Regions from separate parts of the Vibrio sp. 1F263 genome, predicted to be linked through region 1. Evidence: predicted binding sites of a transcription regulator. Region 1 holds the regulator's gene; the other holds the start of a gene.
The links. The regulator PurR, encoded in region 1, represses purine synthesis genes. The targets are predictions, from matches to a motif close to TNANGNAAACGTTTNCNTNA.
Positions count from the first base shown of each region.

Region 2: the regulator PurR is predicted to act here: its motif matches at 2,326-2,345, upstream of purE (5-(carboxyamino)imidazole ribonucleotide mutase).

Region 1 is NZ_JBGONI010000001.1:74,156-78,130, forward strand. Features, by position in the region: gene elyC (envelope biogenesis factor ElyC) at 1-96, shown strand, start outside; gene torR (two-component system response regulator TorR) at 189-902, opposite strand; gene torD (molecular chaperone TorD) at 1,190-1,837, shown strand; gene purR (HTH-type transcriptional repressor PurR) at 2,156-3,160, shown strand; cyclic di-GMP riboswitch class I at 3,331-3,416, shown strand; gene ACED25_RS00345 (TfoX/Sxy family DNA transformation protein) at 3,544-3,975, shown strand, end outside.
Region 2 is NZ_JBGONI010000017.1:1,816-5,790, reverse strand. Features, by position in the region: gene ACED25_RS12345 (type I DNA topoisomerase) at 1-546, shown strand, start outside; gene ACED25_RS12340 (5-(carboxyamino)imidazole ribonucleotide synthase) at 634-1,764, opposite strand; gene purE (5-(carboxyamino)imidazole ribonucleotide mutase) at 1,770-2,255, opposite strand; gene ACED25_RS12330 (L-threonylcarbamoyladenylate synthase) at 2,451-3,008, shown strand; gene hemF (oxygen-dependent coproporphyrinogen oxidase) at 3,028-3,945, shown strand.

The DNA of each region.
Region 1 (3,975 bases):
CATGAGACGATGGGATTAGTTTGGCAAAGCTTGCGAGATTGGCTAGACACAAGTAATGACCCTGTCGAGAGCACTACTCCGACGGTAAACAATTAAAAAGTTCAGTAACAAAAAAAACCGAGGCATCATCGATGTCTCGGTTTTTTTACGTTCAAGTATCGTTACTGAAACCAGCTTTCCACGGAAAATTAGTCACCAGCAAACATGTAACCTTCACCGTGAACCGTCACAAAAATTTGTGGGTTCTTAGGGTCAAACTCCATTTTTGCACGCATACGACGGATTAACACGTCGATAGTGCGGTCATTCGGCGCGTCTACTCGATGGCTGATCATATTCAAAATACGTTCACGGCTTAATACTTGGTTAGGGTAAGAAGAGAGTGCAACCAATAGTTCATATTCAGCTTTGGTCAATTTCACCGGCTCGCTGTTCTTGCTTAGCGCACGGCGAGGTATATCAAACGTCCATTCACCAAAACGAACCACAGATTCGTCTTCTGTTTGTTCTACCGCAACCGCTGCCGTTTTACGAGCAGCCGAAATACGCCACAAGAGGTTTTTAACTCGAACCAACAACTCGCGAAGTTCGAAGGGTTTAGTAACGTAATCGTCTGCGCCCATTTCAAGGCCAACGATCTTGTCAATGCTATCCGTGCGTCCAGTAACTAAAATTATTCCAATGTCTGATTGACTGCGTAATTCGCGAGTTAGCATCAATCCATCTTCGCCTGGCAAGTTGATGTCTAACATAATGAGGTCAACGTTATTTTCTTCTAACATTTTTCTCATTTGAGCCCCGCTTTCAGCTTCGCTCACTGTGTAACCTTCATTCTGGAAATATCCAACCAGTTTACTTCGGGTTACCACATCATCTTCTACGACTAATACGTGATAGCTCATCTACACCACTTTTCTTATTTAATAGTTTCAGTGACCATTCTATTCATAACTCGTAACAATTCTAGTACTACAGAAGATAAAAGCCAGAAACATGATTTTTTTTTGATACAAGACAATCTTAAACCTTGCTATTTGTCGCCCATCGCAATTCAATATAGGCATTACTACTAACGAGTAACTTTGCGTTTCGCAAATAACCTTGTTATTCAGCCTTGGTGTGCCTATACATAAATCACTCGACGATGCTAGGTATACACACACCACAAGACTAAATCAGGATCTAAGAAATGAAAGATACGAAAGCATTCAACGAACAACGAGCAGAAATATACTGGTGGCTATCAAGCTTGTTCGCTAAAGAGCTCACTCAAGAAGAACTCGATCACTACCACTCTGTTGAAATTCGTTCTTTCCTAACTGGTTTAGGTGAAAATGAAACACTAAAGCCGGCGATTGATAGCTTAGTGGATGCGCTAAACCGTCTACAAACACGTGAAGATGCTCAATTAGAATTGTCTGCTGACTTCTGTGACTTATTCTTAAAGACTGATAAACATGGCGCACTTCCTTACGCTTCTATGTATATCGGCCAAACTGGCCTATTGAACGATAAGCCAGCAAAAGATATGGAAGAGATCATGGCTAAACACAACTTAGTGGTTAACCAAGACCTAAAAGAGCCAGCTGACCACATTGCTATCGAACTCGATTTCCTAGGTAATCTAATCATTCGTTCGAACGAAACTGAACTAGAAGAAGAACTAGAGAAATCCTTTGCTGTTCAACAGCAATTTATCGAACAGCAACTGCTTACTTGGGTACCAAAGTTCAACGTTAAATGTCATGACATTGACACATTCGGTTTCTACGCATCAGTCTCATCCCTGCTATTGGCATTCTGTAAATTAGACACTCAATACCTAGCTGGCGAATAAGCTTTTTTTGACGACTCGATAAATAAATTCAATAGAATTGTGACCATTCACCCGGATTTCTGGGTGAATTTTATTGCGAGTAATTTCTAGTCAGTCTAAAATTGTGACCGCAAACGATAAAATATGAAACATTCACGAAATGCTACACTTATTGAAGTTCAGAGCATTTCGGTGTTAAGACAAGCCGCTCAATAGCGGTTTTTTGTTTTTTAGCACTTTAGTACCCAAAGAGCCCTACAAATTTAAGCTCTTAGTTAGGTAGCTTAACGGCTACTTCATTCCGTACTTTGGGAAAGTAGCTTCTAATAGGATAAAAACATGGCCACTATAAAAGATGTCGCACGCTTAGCCGGCGTATCAACAACAACCGTTTCTCACGTAATCAACAAAACTCGCTTTGTTGCTGAAGCGACTCAAGAAAAAGTAAACAAAGCCGTAGACGAACTGAACTATGCGCCAAGTGCCGTTGCTCGTAGTTTGAAGTGCAATACAACCCGCACCATCGGTATGCTAGTGACTCAATCAACTAACCTATTTTTCTCTGAAGTTATCGATGGTGTTGAGAGCTACTGCTACCGTCAAGGTTACACTTTGATCTTGTGCAATACGGGCGGTATCTACGAAAAGCAACGTGACTACATTCGAATGCTTGCAGAGAAACGTGTAGATGGCATCTTAGTTATGTGTTCTGACCTGACTGAAGAACTAAGAGAGATGTTAGACCGTCACGCAGACATCCCTAAAGTTATCATGGACTGGGGCCCTGAAAGCTCTCAGGCTGATAAGATCATCGATAACTCTGAAGAAGGTGGCTACCTAGCAACCAAATACCTCATTGAGCGCGGTCACTCCAAGATTGCATGTTTAAGTGGCCACTTAGACAAAGCAGCGTGTGTTGAACGCATCTCAGGTTACAAGCGCGCACTCAATGAAGCGAAGATTACTGCCGATGAAAATATGATCATCGAAGGCAACTTTGAATGTGACACAGCTGTGATTGCTGCTGACCAAATCATTGAGATGAAAGATCGCCCTACCGCAGTATTCTGTTTTAACGACACGATGGCATTAGGACTGATGAGTCGATTACAAGAAAAAGGCATTCGTATTCCTGAAGATATCTCAGTGATCGGTTACGACAACATAGAATTGGCTGAATACTTCTCTCCACCGTTAACGACGGTTCACCAACCTAAGCGCCGTGTTGGTAAAAATGCATTCGAAATACTACTAGAGCGTATAAAAGACAAAGACCACGAGAAACGCGTCTTCGAAATGCACCCTGAAATTGTTGAGCGAAGTACAGTTAAAACGTTAAATTAATTGATGTAATGAGTTTAGTTTAATCAAGCGCACCTTTAGGTGCGTTTTTTTCCTCAACAAACAAAGTGCACTTGCATGCATAATTCAAAGGTCATTAATTGAAGCAACATCACATTTTGAAATAAGAAGTGTGAGCCTAATTCAACAAAAACTTTATTCTAATAACCCAGTCACGCACAGGGCAAACCACTTGAAAAAGTGGGACGCAAAGCTTCCGGCCTAAACCACTCGTTGGTATGGTAGCGGGGTTACCGATGGCAAAATGCAGTAACTACTAATACTTTAGTAATTTACAGCCTATTGACAATTTAATTGCAACATTTTGCTAATCTCTCGGACCTGCTTATTTGGTGGCGTAGTTCAAATACACCGAGATAAATAACATGGATAAACCGATACTAAAGGACTCAATGAAATTATTTGAGCCCCTAGGAAAAATTAAGTCACGCTCAATGTTTGGTGGATTCGGGCTTTTTGCTGATGACACTATGTTTGCCCTGGTTGTGAATGACCAGTTGCATATACGAGCTGACAAATGCACAACGCAACAATTCGAACAACAAGGATTTCAACCGTACGTCTACAAAAAACGTGGTTTTCCTGTCGTTACTAAATATTTCGCTTTACCTGAAGGCTTATGGCAAGACCAAGAGAAAATCTTGCAGCTTGCGACTACGTCTCTAGGTTTTGCTAAAGAAGAGAAAGCTGAACAATCTTCTGCTAAACCAACTCGACTCAAAGATCTGCCTAACCTTCGACTCGCCACCGAGCGGATGTTGAAAAAGGCAGGGATCGATTCTGTAGAACGTTTATAT
Region 2 (3,975 bases), on a different contig from region 1:
CTTTTTTCAGCACATGGACATGCATTAGAGCATGAACCATGTCCACAGTGCGGTGGAGAGCTTCAGCTTCGCCATGGTAAGCACGGCCCATTTTTAGGCTGTAAGCAGTATCCTAGCTGTGATTACATCAAGCCTCTGCATCAGAACGATGGCCACGTAGTGAAAGAGCTGGGTGTGCCGTGTCCTAAATGCCAAAACGAACTGGTATTAAGGCAAGGTCGCTTTGGGATGTTCATTGGTTGTAGTAGCTACCCAAAGTGTAATCACATCGAATCTTTGGACCAACCAAAAGAACAACCTGAAGAGCAGCCACTTGTTGCTTGCCCTGAGTGTGGCAGAGGCCATTTGGTTGAGCGTAAATCTCGCTATGGCAAAACCTTTTATGCGTGCGATAACTATCCTAAGTGTAAGTTCGCCGTTAATCAGCCACCTGTTATTGGTCGTTGTGAACAGTGTCAGTTCCCGCTGTTGCTGGAGAAGAAAACGGCCAGTGGCACTAAGAAGCAATGTGCTGATCGCAAGTGTCATCACATTCAATCTCAATAACCTGATGTTATAGACAAAAAAAACGGCGCTCACTGAGCGCCATTTTTATATCCAATGAACTTTTTATATCAATAAGCCAATGTAGGCTTACTGCATTTGCTCAGCAAACTCATGCACAGCAGGGTAGGCTTGCTTATCGAGAATGTCTGCCAGTGAGCATAACGCTCTTTGCAGCTCTGCGTTGTAGTCAGCGCTCACGTTAATGTGGCCCATCTTACGACCTGCACGCTTCTCTTTGCCATACCAATGAACATGACAGCCACCTTGAGCCAGAATAGCCTCAGGTAGGGTATCTTCACCAAGAATGTTGATCATTGCGGTTGGGCGAATCAGTTTAGTACTGCCTAGTGGCATACCGCACACAGCACGTAGGTGGTTCTCAAACTGACAAGTTTCAGCGCCTTGCTGTGTCCAGTGGCCAGAGTTATGAACACGTGGTGCAATTTCGTTAACCAGCAGTGAACCTTTAACATCAAAGAACTCTAACGCTAGCACGCCAACGTAATCCAAACGTTCTGCAACAGCGGTGAACATGGTTTTCGCTTGCTCTTGCAGTTCAATGTCATCAATGGCTGTTGATAAGCTCAACACGCCGTCGGTGTGAACATTCTCAGCCAGTGGATACACTTGAATCTCGCCATTGGTACCACGAGCACCAACCAGTGATACTTCGCGGTCAAACGGAACGAATTCTTCAGCCACAATGGCTTGGTTGTCTGTTGCGGCAATGCACTCGGCCATTTCTGTCCAAGTCGCATCAACATTGTCTAATGTCTTTAAGCGCCATTGACCTTTGCCATCGTAGCCGCCAAGTGTGCTCTTCAAGACCATTGGCAAGCCTACGTGAGCAATCGCAGCGTCAAAGTCTTCGTGAGAGTTAATCACGTAGTACTTAGCATTTTTCACGCTTGCTTCGCCTAATAGGGCTTTTTCGAGGCGACGGTCACCGCCAGCTTTGATTGCTTCTGTTGTCGGTAAGAACTTACCGCTGCGCTCACACACCTCAAGTACATCATGAGGGATATGCTCGAATTCAGCAGTAATGACGTCCGCACGCTCAATCGCATTGTCTAAGCCGCTGCCTAGAATCGCTTGCGTTAATGGGTGAACAATATTTTTGCTGCCAACATCAAAAGCAGAAATTTCAATATTCAGCGGTGCCCCAGCTAGGGACATCATGCGAGCAAGTTGGCCTGCGCCTAACACAAGAACATGCATGGGAATTAGTCCTCTGCAGGGTTTGGATTAGCAAGAACCGTTTCTGTTTGCTCAGAGCGGAACGCTTCTACTTTCGCCATCACTTCTTCATTGTGTGTACCAATGATTTGAGCGGCTAGGATGCCAGCGTTAGCAGCACCAGCTTCACCGATAGCCAGAGTACCTACCGCGATACCTTTTGGCATTTGTACGATAGAAAGCAGTGAGTCCATGCCTTTCAGTGCTTTAGACTGAACAGGAACACCTAAAACAGGTACGCTTGTGAAAGCTGCAGCCATGCCCGGAAGATGCGCAGCACCGCCAGCACCAGCAATAATCACTTTAATACCGCGCTCTTTCGCACTGGTTGCGTAGTCAGCAAGCAACTGAGGTGTGCGGTGAGCAGAAACCACTTTTGTTTCGTACGCCACGCCAAACTGATCCAACATTTCTGCAGCTAGCTTCATTGTTGGCCAATCAGATTTAGAACCCATGATAATACCGACAGTCATCTCAAACTCCTTCAGGTACGATTTAATTAGTGATTAGATATTTTGCGCGCATTATACGGGTAAAACTGCCCAAGGAAAACGTTTGCGTCAGTCTAAGTTGTTAATTGATACATTTTATAAACAAATAGCTTTAGTCACAGTGAATGATAATTTGTACACTTAGTGAGTTCGATAACAGAATTAATGAGGCAACCCTTGGATAACTTTCAACATACTTTGCAGGCATTACAACAAGGTGAAGTCATTGCTTACCCGACAGAAGGCGTTTTTGGGGTCGGTTGTGATCCCGATAATCCACAAGCCATCAAGAAATTGCTCGATTTAAAACAGCGACCGATGGAGAAAGGGTTGATCCTAATTGCTGCGAGTTACGAGCAGTTGCTGCCCTATATTGACGAAAGCCAGTTGACGGAAGCGCAGTTAGCGACTGTAAAAGCAACATGGCCAGGTCCAGTCACTTGGATCATGCCAACCAGCAGCAAAGTGACTGACTGGGTCAGCGGCCAGTTCGATTCTATCGCGGTACGAGTGACGGATCACCCTTTGGTTCAAAGAATGTGTAATGAATTCGGTAAGCCGTTAACCTCGACCAGTGCTAACCTGACAGGTGAACCACCTTGTATGACGACTGAAGAAGTTCAACAGCAACTGGGTCAACATTTGGTGGCCATTCTCGAAGGTCAAACGGGTGGTCGTGAGAAGCCAAGCGAAATTAGAGATGCAAAAACGTCGAAAATATTAAGACAGGGTTAAACCCTGCAAAGGAAGAAAGATGTCAGCAATTGATAAAGAAGCAGTAAAACAGTTTTTACTGAGCCTACAAGATTCGATTTGCCAACAGCTTGAGCAAGCTGATGGCACAGCACTGTTTGAAGAAGATGCATGGGAGCGTGAATCTGGCGAACGCCTTGGTGGCGGTGGTCGAACTCGCGTGATGACCAACGGTGCGGTCTTTGAGCAAGGTGGGGTTAACTTCTCTCACGTAGCGGGTAAGGCTATGCCTGCCTCAGCTACAGCTCATCGCCCTGAATTAGCCGGACGTAAGTTTGAGGCGATGGGGGTTTCATTAGTTATCCACCCTAAAAACCCATATATCCCTACCTCACACGCGAATGTTCGATTCTTCATAGCAGAAAAAGAAGGGGAAGATCCGATTTGGTGGTTTGGTGGTGGTTTTGACTTAACGCCATTTTATCCTGTCGACGAAGACTGCCAATCTTGGCATCAAACAGCCAAAGATCTTTGTGCGCCATTTGGTGACGATGTTTATCAAGAGCACAAAGAATGGTGTGATAAGTACTTCTATCTTCCACATAGAGATGAAACACGTGGTGTGGGTGGTCTGTTCTTTGATGATCTGAATGAGTGGGGTTTCGATAAGAGCTTTGCTTATATGCAGGCGGTCGGTGAAGGTTTTGCAGCCGCTTATTTACCCATTGTAGAACGACGCAAAGAGACGTCTTATGGTGAGCGTGAGCGTGACTTCCAACTTTATCGTCGTGGTCGCTATGTTGAATTTAACTTAGTGTACGACCGTGGCACCCTATTTGGTCTACAAAGCGGTGGGCGTACAGAGTCTATATTGATGTCTATGCCGCCGTTGGCTCGTTGGGAATATCGCTACGAGCCACAAGCAGGCTCACCAGAAGCTCTGCTTTATAGTGACTACCTAAAACCTCGAGTTTGGTAGTTCTTCCTTCCTTATAGGGATAGTGATAGG